Linked DNA regions of Botrimarina mediterranea. Each later gene encodes a partner of the first gene's protein in a complex. Links are inferred from orthologs where the notes say so. Each region holds a gene or a part of one and is shown in the gene's direction. Other genes may lie near its edges.

The links. The genes of interacting proteins can lie anywhere in the genome.
Region 2: the proteins of trxA (region 1) and Spa11_RS01990 are in contact, whole or in part, in a crystal structure (PDB 1F6M), measured with the Escherichia coli proteins. The link is inferred for Botrimarina mediterranea from one-to-one orthologs.

Annotation. Positions count from the first base shown.
Region 1 is NZ_CP036349.1:1,317,828-1,321,190, forward strand. Bases 291-3,181 are described here. They hold trxA (thioredoxin), read left to right. Parts: upstream 291-1,519; coding sequence 1,520-1,843; downstream 1,844-3,181. Other genes in these bases: Spa11_RS05270 (DMT family protein), read right to left, coding at 291-492; Spa11_RS05275 (thioredoxin family protein), read right to left, coding at 641-1,219; Spa11_RS05285 (coiled-coil domain-containing protein), read left to right, coding at 2,181-3,181. Also shown: Spa11_RS05265 (hypothetical protein), read left to right, coding at 1-7; more of Spa11_RS05270, read right to left, coding at 136-290; more of Spa11_RS05285, read left to right, coding at 3,182-3,363. UniProt on the Escherichia coli protein: Participates in various redox reactions through the reversible oxidation of its active center dithiol to a disulfide and catalyzes dithiol-disulfide exchange reactions.
Region 2 is NZ_CP036349.1:515,767-519,068, reverse strand. Bases 201-3,030 are described here. They hold Spa11_RS01990 (thioredoxin-disulfide reductase), read left to right. Parts: upstream 201-1,001; coding sequence 1,002-2,060; downstream 2,061-3,030. Other genes in these bases: Spa11_RS01985 (MFS transporter), read right to left, coding at 2,345-3,030; Spa11_RS01995 (4'-phosphopantetheinyl transferase family protein), read left to right, coding at 201-630. In the rest of the region: more of Spa11_RS01995, read left to right, coding at 1-200; more of Spa11_RS01985, read right to left, coding at 3,031-3,302.

The DNA of each region.
Region 1 (3,363 bases):
GCGCTGAGCTTGAGTTTCGGTCAGCGGCGCGTAAGAGAGGGCGAGCCGTAAGCGTAGGCGCCCGGAGTTGAGCTGCCGAGAGAATCCACCGTGACGCAACTCCGGGCGCTGACGCTTACGGCTCGCCTTTGAACGTCAACCCGCTGTCGCCGGCGTGCGGAACACAAAGTAGACCGCCCCGACGATGCACAACGCGGCCCATAGGTGGTCCCACCGCAGCGACGCCTTCATGTAGAAGACGGCGAACGGCACGAACACCGACAGCGCGATCACCTCTTGCAGCAGTTTGAGTTGCCCCAGGTCGAGCCTGGTGTAGCCGATGCGGTTCGCCGGCACCTGCAGCAGGTACTCGAAGAATGCAATCGCCCAACTCGCAATCGCCGCAACAACCCAAGGCTTGCCGCTGAGGTCCTTGAGGTGAGCGTACCAAGCGAAGGTCATGAAGACGTTCGACAGCGTCAGCAGCAAGATCGTCGTCGGGATCGCGGGCATATCTGGTCGAATGGAATCGCAGATTCTGTGGGAGGGGTCTCCAGACCCCCGATGACGCGCCCCATGCCGTATTCGGAATGGATGCCGTCATCGGGGGTCTGCAGACCCCTCTCACAGGAATCCATTCACATGCAAGTCGCTAGTCGCATCAGTTAAAATAATCCGGCTCCGCCCCCGGCTTCCATTTGATGTTGCAGCCGATCGAGGGCAGCTGCTTGTCGCTGGGCTTCTCGCCGGCGAGCACCGCGTCGCACGCGGCGCGGAGGTCTTCGCCCGTGGGCGCCACGCCGCTGTCAGGACGGCTGCTGTCGAACTGCCCGCGGTAGACCAGCTTGTGGTCCGCGTCGAACAAGAAGAAGTCGGGCGTGCATGCCGCGCGGTACGCCTTCGCCACGTCCTGCGTCGCGTCGTAGAGGTAAGGGAACGTGTAGCCCCGAGCCTCGGCCTCGAGGGCCATCTTGTCAGGCGAGTCGGCCGGGTAGTTGTCCACGTCGTTGGAACTGATCCCGACCATCGCCAAGCCTTTCTCCTGGTACTCCACCCCGAAGGCGGCGAGGGCCTCGGCCAGGTGAATCACGAAGGGGCAGTGGTTGCACATGAACACCACCAACAGGCCCTTCGAATCGGAGAAGTCGCCGGGCTTGACGGTTTTGCCGTCCACGTCCGGCAACGCGAAGTCCGGGGCCGGCGTGCCGAGGGGGAGCATCGTGCTGGGCGTACGAACCATCGTGAGGTCTCCTGCGTCTTAAGGGGCATGCGTTCGCCGCGTTCGTCCCTGCTACGGCTCGGGCGCGACGCCTCTCCCGAGTAGACCGCGGCCGGGCCGCTCGGGCAACGCTCCCACCCCGCGGCCTTCGGGCGCAGCGTTGACACCTGGGCAGATCGCCCTAAAATCACGCGGCGCAGACGTTTAGGTCGAAACCCCCGCGGCCCACGGTGGCCGCTGACTTACAATCCAATATCGCAAGCCGAGAGATGGTTGTTCCAAGCAAGGGACGCCTTCGCTCAACCCCCAGCAGAGGTCCCCATGGGCGTTCTTGAAATCACCGACGGCAACTTCGAACAAGAAGTCCTGATGAGCGAAGTCCCGGTGCTGCTCGACTTCTGGGCCCCGTGGTGCGGCCCGTGCCGCCAGATCGCCCCGCTGATCGAAGAGCTTGCTGGCGAGAACTCGGGCAGCGCGAAGGTCGCGAAGCTCAACGTCGACGACGCTCCCGGCGCCGCCCAGACGTACGGCGTCAGCAGCATCCCCACGCTGATGGTCTTCAAGGGCGGCGAGGTGGTCGACCGCTTCGTCGGCATCCAAGCCAAGAACCGCCTGCAAGAAGCGATCAACTCCGCCAAGGACTGAAGCGGGCATCTGACAACTGAAACAACGCCGAGGGCGACGGACAATTGGTCCGTCGCCTTCGTTTTTTTTGGAATGACCAATGACCAAGCCCCAATGACCAATGAGGTAATCAGGGGTCAGAAGTCAGTAATCAGGACGACTTGCATCTGGAGCTGGTCCCTGACCGCTGATCTCCGCATTGGTCATTGGGGCTTGGTCATTGGACATTCGCTTGCTCTCCGCGTCTCTGCGCGAGGCCTCAAGTCCCCCTCGTCGCGGGCCGATACGAACGATGGAAGACTGTACCGGTTGTACGGCCTTTGCCAGCTAGCATTACCAGCTACCGAAGACGCCCGCGATGAGCGATCCCAAGCACGCCCGCATCGACTCGGCCCACACCGGGCGCCCCGCCGCGAGCCGGGCGCCGCTCTCGGAGTCGGTGGTCCGGCTCGAAGCCGCGCCGGCGCTGACGACGGCCGCGCCGTCGCTCGCCTCGGCCCCGGCGGCCGAGGGGCACGCCGGGCAGCTCGCCCAGTGGCTCCAGTCGCGCAGCCGCGAGCTGCAGGCCCGCGCCGCGCAGCTCGACGCCCAAGAGGCCGATTTCGAAGCCCGGGTCGCCGCCGCCCGCAATGACCTCGAAGCCGATCGCGCCGCGCTCGAAGCCCGCGAGGCGACGCTCCAACGACCGACCGCCGACCCGAAGCTGCTCGCCCAACTCGAGGCGCGCGAGAAGGAACTCGACACCCGCGAAGCGAACCTCGACCACGAGGTGTCTTCGCTCGCCCGCGCGAAAGCCGGCTTCGCCGAGAAGCTGGACAGCCTCGACCGGCAGCGCAAGGAGATCGACGGCCGCTCGAAGGAGTTCGACGCCATCGCCACGCAGTTGGCCGACAAGGATCGTGAGAACCAGCGGAACGCCGCCGAGCTTGAGTTACGCCGCGCCGAGCTGAGCCAGCTCGAAGAGGCCCGCAAAGAGGCCGAGCAATCGCTCAATGAACGTGAGCACCGCCTCGCCCTTCGGCACAAAGAGATCGAAACCGCGGTCAAGCGTTTCGAGCGGCTCGACGCCACCGAACGCCGCGTCGCCGAGCTCGAAGAGCAACTCGCCGCCGCCGCCGAGCGCGACGCCAACCTGGCGATCGCCGAACGCCTGCTCGCCGACGAGCGCGCGGCGCTCGCCCGGCGATTAGCCGACGTCGAGAAGCGCGAGGCCGAGATCCGCCTCCGCAGCGACCGCGACCGCACCGCGATCGGCGCCGACCGCGACGCCTGGCGCGTCGAGGCGAAGGCCTCGGCCGAACGCGTCGAACGCCGCGAGGTCGAGCTCGACCGCCGCGCCGAGTCGCTCCGCCGTTTGCAGACCGAGCTCGAGAACACGCAACGTGAAGTGCTCGAGATGCGGCTCGCTACGGAAGAAACCTGGGCGCAGCTGACGGGCGTCCTCGCGCCGGCGACGCTCACCCGCTCGATCGCCCGCGTCCGCGCGCAGCTCGCCGACCACTACGGCCACACGCTTGAGCACATCGCCAATGAGCGGGGCG
Region 2 (3,302 bases), 800 kb from region 1 along the record:
GCTGTCGCGACTTGGTCGCTTAGCGAACCCGCCGAGGTGGTTGATTCGCTGTTCGCTCTTCTTAGCGAGGATGAACGCGTCCGCGCGGCGGCGTTTGTGCGGGAGGAGCCGCGGCGGCGGTTCATCGTTGCGCGGGGGCGATTGCGCGAGCGCCTTGGCGAGCGGATCGGCGTGGCGCCGGCGGATGTCGCCTTTCGCTACGGCCCCAACGGCAAGCCCGCGGCAGAGGGCGTTCAATTCAACGTCGCGCACACGGGCGACCTTGCGTTATGCGCGTTTGCCGATGCGCCGGTTGGCGTCGATGTCGAGCGGATCCGGCCGATAAAGAACGCCACGGCGCTTGCGGAGCGTTGGTTCCATGCGGACGAGGTCGCCCGCATCGCCGCGGCGCCGGAACCACTCGCCGAGTTCTTCCGTACTTGGACGATGAAGGAAGCGGCGCTGAAGCTTGTGGGCGTTGGCGTCGGCGAGTCGCTGCCGAAGGTGCTGACGCCGGCCGAAGGCGCCGGCTGGGCGACGGGGCTGCCAGGAAACGAGCTGGGGATCGACCGCTGCTGGGTCGAACCGCTGGCGATCGACATGGAGCACGTCGCGGCGCTGGCGTTTAGCCCACCACCCAGTAGCGTCTGAGCCGTGGGCGCCGGCCGTCCTAGCCCACCGATACCTGGCGCGCAGCAAGGGGGACCAAAAAAAGGCACAAGGGTCACAAACGGACTGTCTCTAGGTCGGAGATTGCTTGTGAAGCTAAGCCTTTGTGCTCTCTGTGCCTTTTTGTGGCTGAAGTCATTTCGCGCCGTGCACCGAGGGCTCGCGCCCACGGCTCAAACGCATCGTTGGGGATGCGGCGATGCGTGGGATGCATGCGTTCTATGCGGTTTTGGTGCTGTAGGCGTACGTTCCCGATCGCCGAAGAGGCCACTATACTCGGGGGTCTACCCCCCCTCGGCCGACGGCCGTAGTCCCCGCCTCCGCGTCGCGATCATTCTCAAGGATTTGCTCCCGTGCCCGAACACGTTGTCATCATCGGTAGCGGCCCCGCCGGCTGGACCGCCGCTGTTTACGCCGCCCGTGCGAACCTGAACCCCCTGGTGTTCGAGGGCGCCATCAGCGAGGAAAACCGTCAATCGGGCACCCTCCCGCTGGGGCAGCTGGCGCTGACGACCGAGGTCGAGAACTTCCCCGGCTGGCCCGCCGGCGACCTTTCGGGTTACCTCAAGAGCGCGCTCGACGAGGAGCACAGCTGGCTCGCCGACATGCACCACAAGCAGGGCGTCAGCGGCCCCGAGCTGATGCACCTGATGCGCCAGCAGGCCAAGAACTTCGGCACCCGGATCGTCACCGACGACATCGCCGAAGTCGATTTCAGCCAACGGCCGTTCAAGCTCAAGAGCGCCGGCTCGACGGGTGAGGTCCAGGAGATCGAAGCCCACTCGGTCATCATCGCCACCGGCGCCAGCGCGAACTACCTCGGCCTGGAGTCGGAGGAACGATTCAAGAACCGCGGCGTCAGCGCCTGTGCGGTCTGCGACGGGGCGTTGCCGCGGTTCCGCAACAAGCCGTTGGTGGTGGTGGGCGGCGGCGACTCGGCCGTCGAGGAAGCGGACTACCTCACCAAGCACGCCGAGAAGGTCTTCTTGGTCCACCGTCGCGATGCGCTGCGGGCGTCGAAGATCATGGCCGAGCGCGCCGAGAAGAACCCGAAGATCGAGCTGGTGTGGAACACCGAGGTCAGCGAGGTCTACGGCGACGACGAGAAGGGGATGACGGGCGTGAAACTTACTTCGACCGTCGGCGAGCCCGACCGCGACATGGACGCCGCTGGCATGTTTGTCGCCATCGGCCACACGCCCAACACGAAGTTCCTCAAGGGCCAACTCGAGATGAACGAGAAGGGCTACTTGAAGTGGACCGTGCCGTTCCGCACCAACACGAGCGTCGAGGGCGTCTTCGCCGCGGGCGACGTGTCGGACGACTACTACCGCCAAGCCTGCACCGCCGCCGGAACCGGCTGCATGGCGGCCCTCGACGCGGAGCGCTGGTTGGCCGCGCAGGGGATCTAACCAGGAGAAGGGGATAGGGGGATGTTGGTGATAGGGGGGGATCGCAAGCGGACGGTTGCGATCCCTCTTATCCTCAGGTCTGCCTTCGTAGAGAGCGCATCGAGAAACCATTGGGGATTTTGATCGCCAGCCGCATAGCGGCTGCTCGTTTACCTCCAACGGTATTACGACTCGCGTTCTACGGCGGACAAGCGTCCCTTACGCAAACGGTTAAACGACCGCTTGCGATCCCCCCTATCACCAACCTCCCCTCATCTCCTTTCCAAAACTCACCGCAATGAAGACTACTCCGGCAGGGGTTGGTCTTTCGTTTCGGGCGCAAAGGGGAGGGCGGCGAGGCCCACCAGGAAGATCGCGCACATCGCTACGGCGGCGTAGCGCTCGCGGAGGGGGGAGTCGTACTGGCCGAACATCTGGGCGGCGATCCACGCCGAGACGAAACTCCCGCCGGCTGCGGCGAAGCGGCCCAGATTGTAACAGAAGCTCGTGCCGGTGCTCCGCAGGCGGCTAGGGAACAACTCCGGTAGGTAGATCGCGTATCCGGCGAAGAGACCGAGCTGCGTCGCGCCCATCAGCGGCATCATCCAGTACGCGTCGGTGGGCGTCTCCATGTAGAGGTAGCTGTAGGCCGTCACCACCAGCGCCAAGGTAAAGCCGATCGCGAAGGCCGGCTTGCGGCCCAGACGGGTCGCCATCTGCGTGAAGACCCACATGCCCAGCGCGGCGCCGAGCATTTGAGCGAGGAACGCCCAGCCGCGTGCGTCCTTGACGGTCTTGGCTAGTTCGGCGCCTTCGAGTCCTTGTGCGCTGTAGTAGTCATCAAAGACGACTTTCTGCAAGTCGGTCGCATACTCGCCGATCGCCCACAGGCCGATGACGCCCGCCGAGGCAATCAGCGAGCCTACGACCAGGTTTCGCCGCCATCGCGACTCCGCCAACAGATCGGCGTACGGGGCGATGATCGCCCCCTTGGGAAGCGTCCCCGCCTCCTTTGCGCGGAGCCAAGACTCGGGCTCTTTGAGGAACAGCTGGATGAACACGACCAGCACCGCGGGGACGGCTCCGACCAAGAACATGTAGCGCCACCCTTGGCCCATCTCGATCGTGCCGGCGATCTCGAGCGCGTCGATCTGTTGCTTGACGAACACCGACGTCACGTTGCCGATTGTCGAGAGAATCTGCAGCATGCCGAGCGCGCCGGCTCGGGCGCCTGACGGGACGGTCTCGGCGATCAGCGCCACC